DNA from 3 places in the Bradyrhizobium sp. I1.14.4 genome. Region 1 is predicted to be linked to each of the others. Evidence: predicted binding sites of a transcription regulator. Region 1 holds the regulator's gene; each other region holds the start of a gene.
What was found. The regulator LexA, encoded in region 1, represses DNA repair genes until DNA is damaged. The targets are predictions, from matches to a motif close to TGTTCNNNNTGTGTTCNG.

Region 1 (3,274 bases):
TCGCGGCCGGCCGGCCGTTCGAGCGGACGGTCGGTGCCGGCGAAGCGGTGCGGATCTTCACCGGCGGCGTGATCCCCAATGGCGCCGACGCCGTCATCATCCAGGAAGACACCAGGGTCGACGGCGACCACATCGCGATCACGGAAGCCGCAACCGCCGGGCGGCACATCCGCCCCGCCGGCGTCGACTTCCGTGAGGGCGACGTGCTGCTCGCCGCCGGCAGCCGCCTCTCCGACCGCGCGCTGTCGCTGGCGGCTGCCATGAACTATCCGGAGCTCGTGGTGCACCGCCGTGCGAAGGTCGCGGTGCTGGCGACCGGCGACGAGCTCGTGATGCCGGGCTCGAAGCCCGGCCCGGGCCAGATCGTCTATTCCAACGGTTATGCGCTGCGGGCGCTGGCGCGCGCCGAAGGCGCCGAGACCATCGACCTCGGGGTTGCCGCCGACACGGTGGAAGCGACCACCGCCGGCATCCGCCGGGCGCGAGAGACCGGTGCCGACGTCCTGATCACCACCGGCGGTGCCTCGGTCGGCGACCACGATCTGGTCAAGCGGTCGCTGGAGGCCGAGGGCGTCGACATGGCGTTCTGGCGGATTGCGATGCGGCCGGGCAAACCGATGATGCATGGCCGGCTCGGCGCGATGCGGGTAATCGGCCTGCCCGGCAATCCGGTATCCTCCTATGTCTGCGCCTTCCTGTTTCTGGTGCCGTTGATTCGGGCGCTGAGCGGCCGGAAAGCGATTCATCATGTCCGCGTCACCGCCCTGCTCGGCCGCGACCTCGCCGCCAACGACCAGCGCGAGGACTACCTGCGTGCGCGTCTCGAGGAGCGCGAAGACGGTACGCTGATCGCAACCCCCGTGGTGCAGCAGGACTCTTCGCTGCTCGGGAATCTCGCTGCGGCACGGGCACTTCTCGTGCGTCCGCCGTTTGCGCCTGCCGCTGCCAAGGGCAGCGAATGCAAGATCCTGACGCTGCCCGAATAGGGTTTTCGCCCCCCGCCGATTGTGCGTGGCCGAGCGCGTTCACCGGAAATTAAGTGGTTGCGGAACACATATCGAACATATAGTGTCCGTTCATGATTTGTTTCGAGTACTAGTGTCTACAAAATGGGAGGCCGCGAGGGAGCGCTTGTAATGAGCACCGTGCTCCTGAGGTCAGGCCCCACCTGAAAAGTCTCGGAATCGAACGACGCTATCAACCGGGGGAATACTCGAGATGCTCACGCGCAAACAGTACGAACTTCTGCGTTTCATCAATGAACGTCTGAAAGAGGCCGGTGTGCCGCCCTCCTTCGACGAGATGAAGGATGCGCTCGACCTGCGCTCGAAGTCCGGTATCCACCGCCTGATCACTGCGCTGGAGGAGCGCGGCTTCATCCGCCGCCTGCCCAACCGCGCCCGTGCCATTGAAGTCATCAAGCTGCCCGAACTGTCGGCCGGCGGCAGCAACGGCCGCCGCGGCTTCACGCCAAGCGTTATCGAAGGCACCCTCGGCAAGCGCACCAGCACGCCGCCGACCGCCGAGGACGACGGCAACCGTCCGGTCGCGGTCCCGGTGATGGGCCGGATCGCCGCCGGTACGCCGATAGAGGCGTTGCAGACGCGCAGCCACACCATCAGCGTGCCGCCCGACATGCTCGGCTCCGGCGAGCATTATGCGCTGGAAGTGCGCGGTGACTCGATGGTCGACGCCGGCATCCTCGACGGTGACATGGCGCTGATCCAGCGCAACGACGTCGCCAACACCGGCGACATCGTGGTGGCGCTGATCGACGAGGAGGAAGCCACCCTGAAGCGCTTCCGCCGCCGCGGCGCATCGATTGCGCTGGAGCCGGCCAACACCGCCTATGAAGTGCGCATCCTGCCGCCGAACCGGGTGCGCATCCAGGGCAAGCTGATCGGTCTTTATCGCAAATACTGACGGCGGCAAGGAACGAGCAACACGTCGGATCGTTCCTTGAAGGATAGCGTAGCGTGCGGCCTGCCGGATGCGCTCCGATACCTCTCACGCAGCGTCGCGTGTTTGTGATCGGGACGTTCTGCGGCAAGTCGTACAATCGCCCAGAAACGAGCAGATACTCGTTCGCTATCGTCCACTCTGGTAGAGGCCTATGCCTCAGGGAGAGGCACGGGTCGCTACCTCAATGAGGAGCCATCCGATGTGTGACTATAGTCTGCACGCCGTGGCATCGCGCCCCGCCATTGTCGGAGAGACGCTGATCACCACGACTTTTCGCGGGACGTCGACCCGCGGCTTTGCTTCGGAGAATGATCCCACCGTCGCGGTCTGCATGCTGCCGGGCACCGAGCTCGCTTTCGCCGAGAACGTTCGCTACGACAGCCGCTGGATCTGGACCAAGACGCTGAACTATCGCGTCGGCGTGTTCAACGAAGTCGAGCCCGACGTGCCCGATCGCCATCATGACGCGGTCGAATTTCCCGACGGCAGCCATGTGCTGGTGACCCAGCTCGTCGAGGGACAGCGCGTCAGCGTGCTGCAATTGCCGGCGCTGCATCCGGCGGTCGAGCACAAGCCGAAGGTTGTGGAGCGGCGGCCCTCCGCATTCGCATCGCTGTTTTTGGGTTGAACGCATCGTCGCCGCGGAATGAGCCGTTCGGCGGCGAGTGACCTAAGCGATTTCGAGCGACCCCGGATTTCGGGTTCCGGGGCGCAGCAGGAGATTTGCGTCGGCGGACGCCTTGGCGCATCATCGTGCACGGAGGACGTGCGCGGTGGTCGATAAGGTCACATGGCAAAAAGCTGGTCGCGTCACGGAGCCGGGCCGCTACATGTTCCGGTTCGGCTGGCTGACGGTGACGGCTGACGACCTGAAGGTCTGGGAGCAGTTTCCCGAGGCTTCCTTCACCCTCGTCAAGAAGCCCGACGCTGGCCCCGATTCCGACGAGTACCATCTCGGCCTGTTCGAGCTGCCTTCCGGCCCCCCACCCGACAACGGCTAATCTTCGCCCTCTAATCTTCGCCCTGCAGATCAGTCTCGGCGGGCGTCGCGTCGACAGCGGACCGCGGCGCGGCGGCAGGCGCGCGCAGCGTCGTCTCGCTCTCGCCGTCGCCGGGAATCGCCGGCGACCACGGCCGGTCGATCCCGCCGGGCTTGACCGCATCGACGGCGTAGCCGTCCCTGATCCGCCGTAGCACCAGCGCGCCGTGGCGGCGCAGCCGCTCGGCATCGATCACGGACGCCGCGCAGCCCAGCGGCGCCGGCCGCGCAGTCACGATCAGCGCCGCGCGCTCGCAATCGTCGGCCAGCGCT
Region 2 (3,274 bases), on a different contig from region 1:
TCGGATAATTTATTTTCGAGCTCGCGCGTGATCCCCTGCCAATGCTCCGGGTCGTAGAGCCAGTCCGGCCGGTTGGCAACGAAGGTCCAGGTCCGGATCTGCGCGATCCGGCCCGATAGCGTGTCGATATCGCCGTCGGTCCGGTTGGCCTGGTCGACCTGGGCGGCAAACCATGCATCTGGGATACGCCCCTTTTGCATCAGGAAGCCATACAGCGTGGTCACGAGTTCGGCATGGGCGGCCGGCGACAGCTTTCGGTAGTCCGGAACCTGGCAGGCCTCCCACAGCCGCTCCACCGCGGCCGCACCATGCGCGAATTCGCGCACTTCGGCGTCGCGCGCGACGTGATCGAGCACGCGCAGATCCTCGGCCGCCGGGGCCCGCGTCAGTGCCTCATGATTAGGCGACAATGCCAGCGACACCTGCAGCGCGCCGAGCGAGGAGAAATCGAGCCTGGCGTTGCGCCATTGCAGCATCTTGACGCTGTCGAAGGTGTGGTTCTGCAGCGCGTTGACGAGCTCCGGCTCGAACGGCGCGCAGCGGCCGGTGGTGCCAAAGGTGCCGTTGCGCGTGGCGCGCCCGGCGCGGCCCGCGATCTGGGCGAATTCGGCCGGCGTCAGCCGGCGGAACTGGTAGCCGTCATACTTGCGGTCGGAGGCGAAGGCGACGTGATCGACGTCGAGATTGAGCCCCATGCCGACCGCGTCGGTGGCGACGAGATAATCGACGTCGCCGTTCTGGAACATCGCGACCTGCGCATTGCGCGTGCGGGGCGAGAGCGAGCCCAGCACCACCGCCGCGCCGCCATGCTGGCGGCGGATCAGTTCGGCGATCGCATAGACCTCATCGGCCGAGAACGCGACGATCGCCGTGCGCCGCGGCTGCCGCGTGATCTTGCGGTCGCCGGCGAATTCGAGCTGCGACAGCCGTGGCCGCGTGACGATCGAGGCGCCCGGCAACAGCCGCTCGATGATCGGCCGCATCGTCGCGGCGCCCAGCAGCAGCGTCTCGTCGCGGCCGCGGCGGTTGAGGATGCGATCGGTGAAGACATGGCCACGCTCGAGATCGGCGGCGATCTGGATCTCGTCGACGGCGAGAAAGGACACATCGAGATCGCGCGGCATTGCCTCGACGGTCGAGACCCAGAAGCGCGGCGACTTCGGCTTGATCTTCTCCTCGCCGGTGATCAGCGCGACGTTGTCGACGCCGGCGCGGTCCGCGATCTTGTTGTAGACCTCGCGCGCCAACAGCCGCAGCGGCAGCCCGATCAGGCCGGACGAATGCGCCAGCATGCGCTCGATGGCGAGATGCGTCTTGCCGGTATTGGTCGGCCCGAGCACCGCGGTGACGCCTGAGCCGGGCGCGCGGTCATTTCCGAACGAGGATGAGAAAGCCATATTTTGCAGGTGTTTCTTGTTGCGGCGTGTCGCGCGGATGCGCGCCTAGAATGTCACCTCGCGCCGCCTGTTGCGGGGAGAGGTCGCCGCGCGCTTGCGCGGCGGGTGAGGGGGACCATCCACATACTGCGCTCGTGGCGAGAGCCCCTCACCCCGACCCTCTCAGCGTGAGCTTTGCTCGTCGCGCCCCCGCAAGAGCGGGGCGAGGGAGAACATGCAGCGCACTCTTCCAATGTCGTCACTCCGGCGCGATCCAACAATGCAGCATCGGATTCCCGCGTCCTTTCACAAGATCTGTCTCACAATGCGACGCTTTCTGCGCCCGGCTTAAGCTTCGGAACGAGTCCGGAACGAATCGCGCCCGAATCGGTGACTCCATTCCAGACCTGAAACGTTCACCGCAACATCTCGGGTGGACCTGATAGCGGCGGCACTAGATCAAGTTTGAGAGGGCTCCACAAGCCACTGTGATGCGGACTGAATTCCTTAAGTTCCGGAGAACCGCGAGTCGAATCAGAAGCAGGCAAGAGTCAACTGGATTCCGGTGGCGTTCGTTGCATTCCTCGCGCCCCCATACTTGTCATGCCCGGGCCTGACCCGGGCATCCATCACCAAAAGACCTCTCTCGAAACGATGGATTTGCCGGGTCGAGCCGGCAATGACGAGGTTGCGTTGATTGCCGTTACTGCGTCTTCGCCACGCGCGGCGGCGCGGCGGTGGTGACGAATGACGTCGCTTCCAGCATGGCCTGGCCGAGCGGGGTCGGGATCGTCATGCGGAACGGCACCAGGAGGCGGGTGCCCGCGATCGGCACGAAGGCGATCTCGATGTTGCGCTGGGCGGCAAGATATTTGATGACCGGGCGATCCGGGATGTAGCCCGCGATCGGCACGAAATACAGCGCACAGACCAGCGCCGGGCCGTGATAGCCGCGCTCGGCCTTGACGATCTCGACCCGCTTGAAATCGAGCTTGAGGTCGTAGCGCATGCGGCCGTCGAACACGCCGGCGCCGGTACGGCAGACATCCGGGCTCATCAATTCGGCATTGCCGGGCGCGCGCAGGAACGAGCCGGTCATCGGATCGAACACGTTCTTCTTCTGCGCGTCCGACACCGGCAGGCGGTCGGCATCGACCGGCGGCTCCGGCTCGATCGTGGATTCCTTGATGCCGCCATTGGCCAGCACCATCCGGATCGTCTCCGACTTCTTCGAGGTCCTGGTGGTCGCGGTGTAGGAGGTGGCCGCCAGTGTGCCGTTGACGACGCGGCCCTGCGAGGCGCCCGAGCCGCTGCCGCCGGAAAACGCCTTCAGGAGGCCTGCGGTGCCGCCCTGGGCCGAGGCCGAGAAGCTGTCGTCGCCGATCTCGATGGTCCAGCTGCCCTTGCCGACCGGGATACCGGCCAAGGTCGCCTCATACTGGGCGTCGAGCCGCCCCTGGGCGCTGGCGCGCTCGGCGCAAAACAGCAGCAAGGCACCGGCGCACAGGCCGATCAGCCGGCCGAGCGGGGGCAAAAGGGCAATCGTGGTGGTCACTTACGTACCTGACGGTCCTGTTATCGGCGCTCTGTTCGTCGTCCGCTTGGTTTTGAGCATGACCTTTTCGGAAAACCGCTAAGCACTTTTCCGGATCATGCTCCAGGCATTCAATTTCGGCCGGACAACACGCGCATCTTGTATGGAACCAAGAATTGCAGCCGAATACGCCCTTTATATGGTTGCCATATCCGCCGTTAAGTGGCTGGAACGGCTTATGAACCGCCATTTCCGGTGTCCCTCATGCGCCGATATAATCTTGACGCTTGGGCGATCTCACCCTATACACCCGCGGTTCCTGGAAAATGGACGCGAATTCAAAACCCCCGCGCGGGCCGTGTGA
Region 3 (3,274 bases), on a different contig from region 1:
CGCCGCGTAGCGGTTGACCGACATTCGCTTGTCGGAAGCTTGGCCACCTGAACAGGCCGGCGTCACGCCGCCGGTCTGCCTGGATTTTATTTCGGCCTTGTCACTCCGCCGCAACCATTCGCGGAAGCGGAACGTAAAGCCAGTCGTAACAGGATGAGCATAATACGGTTCCGCGCGCGTTGCCTATGCTCAAATAGAACTTTTCAGTGGGTGCTGCGGATCAAGGTTTAGGCGTTTCGAGTCTGAAGCGTCCGGCGCCGCCTTGACCAAGTGGCCTCTCGAGTTCGGGCAGAATGATCTTCAGCTCGCCCGCCAGCGTCCACGGCGGATTCACTATCAAAAGGCCTGTGGAAACGAGGCCTGCGCCCGCTTCTTGCGGCGCCACACTGAATTCCAAACGCAAGCATTTGCCCGCGGGCCGACTGCTTGCTGCTGCTGCAGCCACGCTGCGCGCGAGCTCGTCGGTAGCTCTCCGGGTTTTTACGGGGTACCACAAAAGATACGTGCCGGTCGGCCACTTCGCAAACGCGTCCGTGAAAGCACCGGCCAGCCGCTCGAACTCGTCCTTCGCTTCGAAGGGCGGATCGATCAGCACCAGGCCGCGGCGCTCGTTCGGCGGCACGAATGCGGGCAGCGCCATCCAGCCGTCGAGATCGACAACGCGCGCCTGCGCGTCGCGCCGCAGTGCATCGATCAATTGCTTGCGTGCCGCCGGCTCGATCTCGCAGGCCGTGAGGCGGTCTTGCGGACGCAGCAGCGCCCGCGCGATCAACGGCGAACCGGGATAGGTTTTCAGCTCGCCTCGCGGATTGAATGCCCTGACGATGTCGAGATAGGGCGCGATCAGCGGCAGCGCCTTGTCGGAGAGCCGCGCCTGCATCAGTCGCGCGATGCCGGTCAGCCATTCGCCGCCGCGCTGCGCTTCGCTCGAGGTCAAATCATAGAGGCCGGCGCCGGCATGGGTGTCGATGACGCGGAACGGCGCCTGCTTGTCCTGCAGGTAGGTGAGCATGCGCACCAGCGCGATGTGCTTGATGACGTCGGCAAAGCTGCCGGCATGAAAGGCGTGACGGTAGTTCATGCGATGACGCTGCGCTCCAGAGGTGGCGCATGTTGTACTGCGTCATGCCCGGTCTGTCCCGGGCATCTATGCCTTATCTCGCTGGTTTCGTGACGGCGTCGATGGCCGGAGACGCCCCGCGCGACGATGCGCGTCTGCCCCGCCATGATGTGGACGAGACTTCAGCCGCCGCGAACCGGCGGCATCAGCACCTGATCGCGGCGGCAGGCGCGGCGATCGATTTCCTCGCAGGAGCGGAATTGCAGATCCTTGCTGAGGCAGATCCGCACCTCGCTGAGCCGCTTGCTGTCGCAGGTCACCGAGATCGCGGAGTTGCTGAGCCCCGGATTGGCCTTGATGAACGCCGTTTCCAGCTCGTCGGGCGCGATCGTCTTCGGCTCCGACAATTGCAGGAATTCCTCGGGGATCTTCACCGCGGCACGGGCCTGACGGATGGCTTCGAAATAGGCGCGCTCGCCGAGACCGGAGCAGGTGCCGTGCTTGTCCCACTCGTTGTAGATCAGCCCGGGCGCAGGCATCAGGTCGAGCATCGAGGTCATGATGTTGCGGGCGAGACGCGGCGAGGGCCGCTGGCAGTATTCCGGGAAGCCCCGCTCATATTGCGGCCACAGGCCATGCACCACGAAGGAATAGGGCCGTCCGCCGCACTGCGCCTGGGTGCCGCGGCCGTTGTTGTTGCGCTCGCTCGCCGCCTCGCAGAACGAGGGCGACCACGACAGCGACAGCACATAGAAGTCGAACTCACCGGGCGCATTCTGGCGGCGATCCTGGGCCGAGGCCCCAACCGCGCCAGACAGAACAAAGGCAGCTGAAATCAGAAATCGGGAAATTGTGACCAACCGAGGCATCAAACGCTCCCCCTGACGCGACCATCACAGCCTAACAGGCCCGCGGAACATTTCAAGAACAAAAGCCGCCGTCTGGACGGCGGCGGCTTCCGTTTATCCCAATCTGGTCGGAGATCAGGGCCGAGCGGCCCTGCAGGACGGGTTATAGGCCCAGTTGCGGTCAAGCCCGGCGACGCACCATTCGACGCCCTGGTGGATGCTGGCAAAGCCGCCGTCCTCGATGATCGAATAGTGCACCTTGCGCACTTTGCCGTCGCTCAGCACCGCATCACCCGTGCAATAGCGGCGCGGAATGTTGTCGGACTGCCAGGGGCGGAACGCGGTTTCGTGAATCCGGCTGAAGCCGGTGATTATCAGGGATGAATTCCAGAAGGTGGCTTCTTTTTCGTGGAATTGCTCGCTGATGACGGTCAGGGCCTTCTCGCACGGGGCCACATTGCCGTCGTAGCGCGGGCCGGACAGCCAAAAATTCATTTCGAACGGATTGGCGGCCTGGGCCGTGCCCCCGAACGCCAGCAGGCCGACCATGAGGGCGGCGCCGAGACCAAGCTTTTGGCCGAGTTTGTTGGGGGAGTTGAACAGGTTGCGCATGGGAATCCACCCGATGATCAGATGCCGCGGACGGTGCCGTGAAGGCCCGGCAAGGTCAAGTGCAGCGCGGCAACACCTGGTGAGAAGTCCACCTTTGGCAGCCGGCTCGTTCTTTTCACGGTCGCCGGCGCACTCTATGTTGGCCTGAAGCGAAATGGAGTCTGCGATGCGAAGGAAATTGGCCGCGTGCCTGGTTGCCGTTTGCGGGATGCTGGCCGTTGTACCGGCGCGAGCCGACTGGATGCAGCCGGTGCCGCCGTTCAAGGGCAATGATACCGGCGGTATCATTGCCTATACGCTGGCGGCCCAGACCGACGCCCGCCAACTCGCCGTCGATCACTGCGCCTCCTACGGCAAGGTAGTCAAGTTCCTTGCGGTGCAGCGCTATCCGGGTGGCTACATCTCGTTCGCCTGTCGCTGGGTGCCCTATGGCGCGGCCCAGAGGCCGCTGCGCACGCTCTACTGAGCGCGCTTCAATCCTTCGATCGTTCGGCCGGGAGCTAACCGCATGACCCGACAGCTTGCCTTGCTTGGTTCTGCTGTTTGCCTCGTCCTGTCTGCCGGCGCCGCAAGCGCCGTCGACCTGCCGATCCGCAAGGCCGGGCTGTGGGAGATGAAAATGGTGCGCACCGGCGGGGCGATGCCGGAAATCACCATGCAGCACTGCACCGACGAGACCACCGACAAGGAGATGAGCGCGGCGGCCTCGCCGATGGCCAAGGAAATCTGCTCCAAGCAGGATATCCAGAAGACC

Region 2: ABIB78_RS10010 (helicase-related protein) is a predicted target of LexA. The motif match lies at 1,606-1,623, and genes of this name have one in related genera.
Region 3: ABIB78_RS14135 (ribonuclease T2 family protein) is a predicted target of LexA. The motif match lies at 1,973-1,990, and genes of this name have one in related genera.

The regions. Positions count from the first base shown of each region.
Region 1 covers NZ_JBNDLA010000006.1:286,474-289,747, forward strand. The annotation lists gene ABIB78_RS15625 (molybdopterin molybdotransferase MoeA) at 1-986, shown strand, start outside; gene lexA (transcriptional repressor LexA) at 1,219-1,923, shown strand; gene ABIB78_RS15635 (hypothetical protein) at 2,162-2,590, shown strand; gene ABIB78_RS15640 (hypothetical protein) at 2,736-2,963, shown strand; gene ABIB78_RS15645 (ComEC/Rec2 family competence protein) at 2,974-3,274, opposite strand, start outside.
Region 2 covers NZ_JBNDLA010000004.1:36,703-39,976, reverse strand. The annotation lists gene ABIB78_RS10010 (helicase-related protein) at 1-1,397, opposite strand, end outside; gene ABIB78_RS10005 (DUF3108 domain-containing protein) at 2,080-2,910, opposite strand.
Region 3 covers NZ_JBNDLA010000005.1:404,525-407,798, forward strand. The annotation lists gene ABIB78_RS14130 (23S rRNA (adenine(2030)-N(6))-methyltransferase RlmJ) at 221-1,081, opposite strand; gene ABIB78_RS14135 (ribonuclease T2 family protein) at 1,243-1,929, opposite strand; gene ABIB78_RS14140 (hypothetical protein) at 2,044-2,520, opposite strand; gene ABIB78_RS14145 (hypothetical protein) at 2,687-2,986, shown strand; gene ABIB78_RS14150 (DUF3617 domain-containing protein) at 3,029-3,274, shown strand, end outside.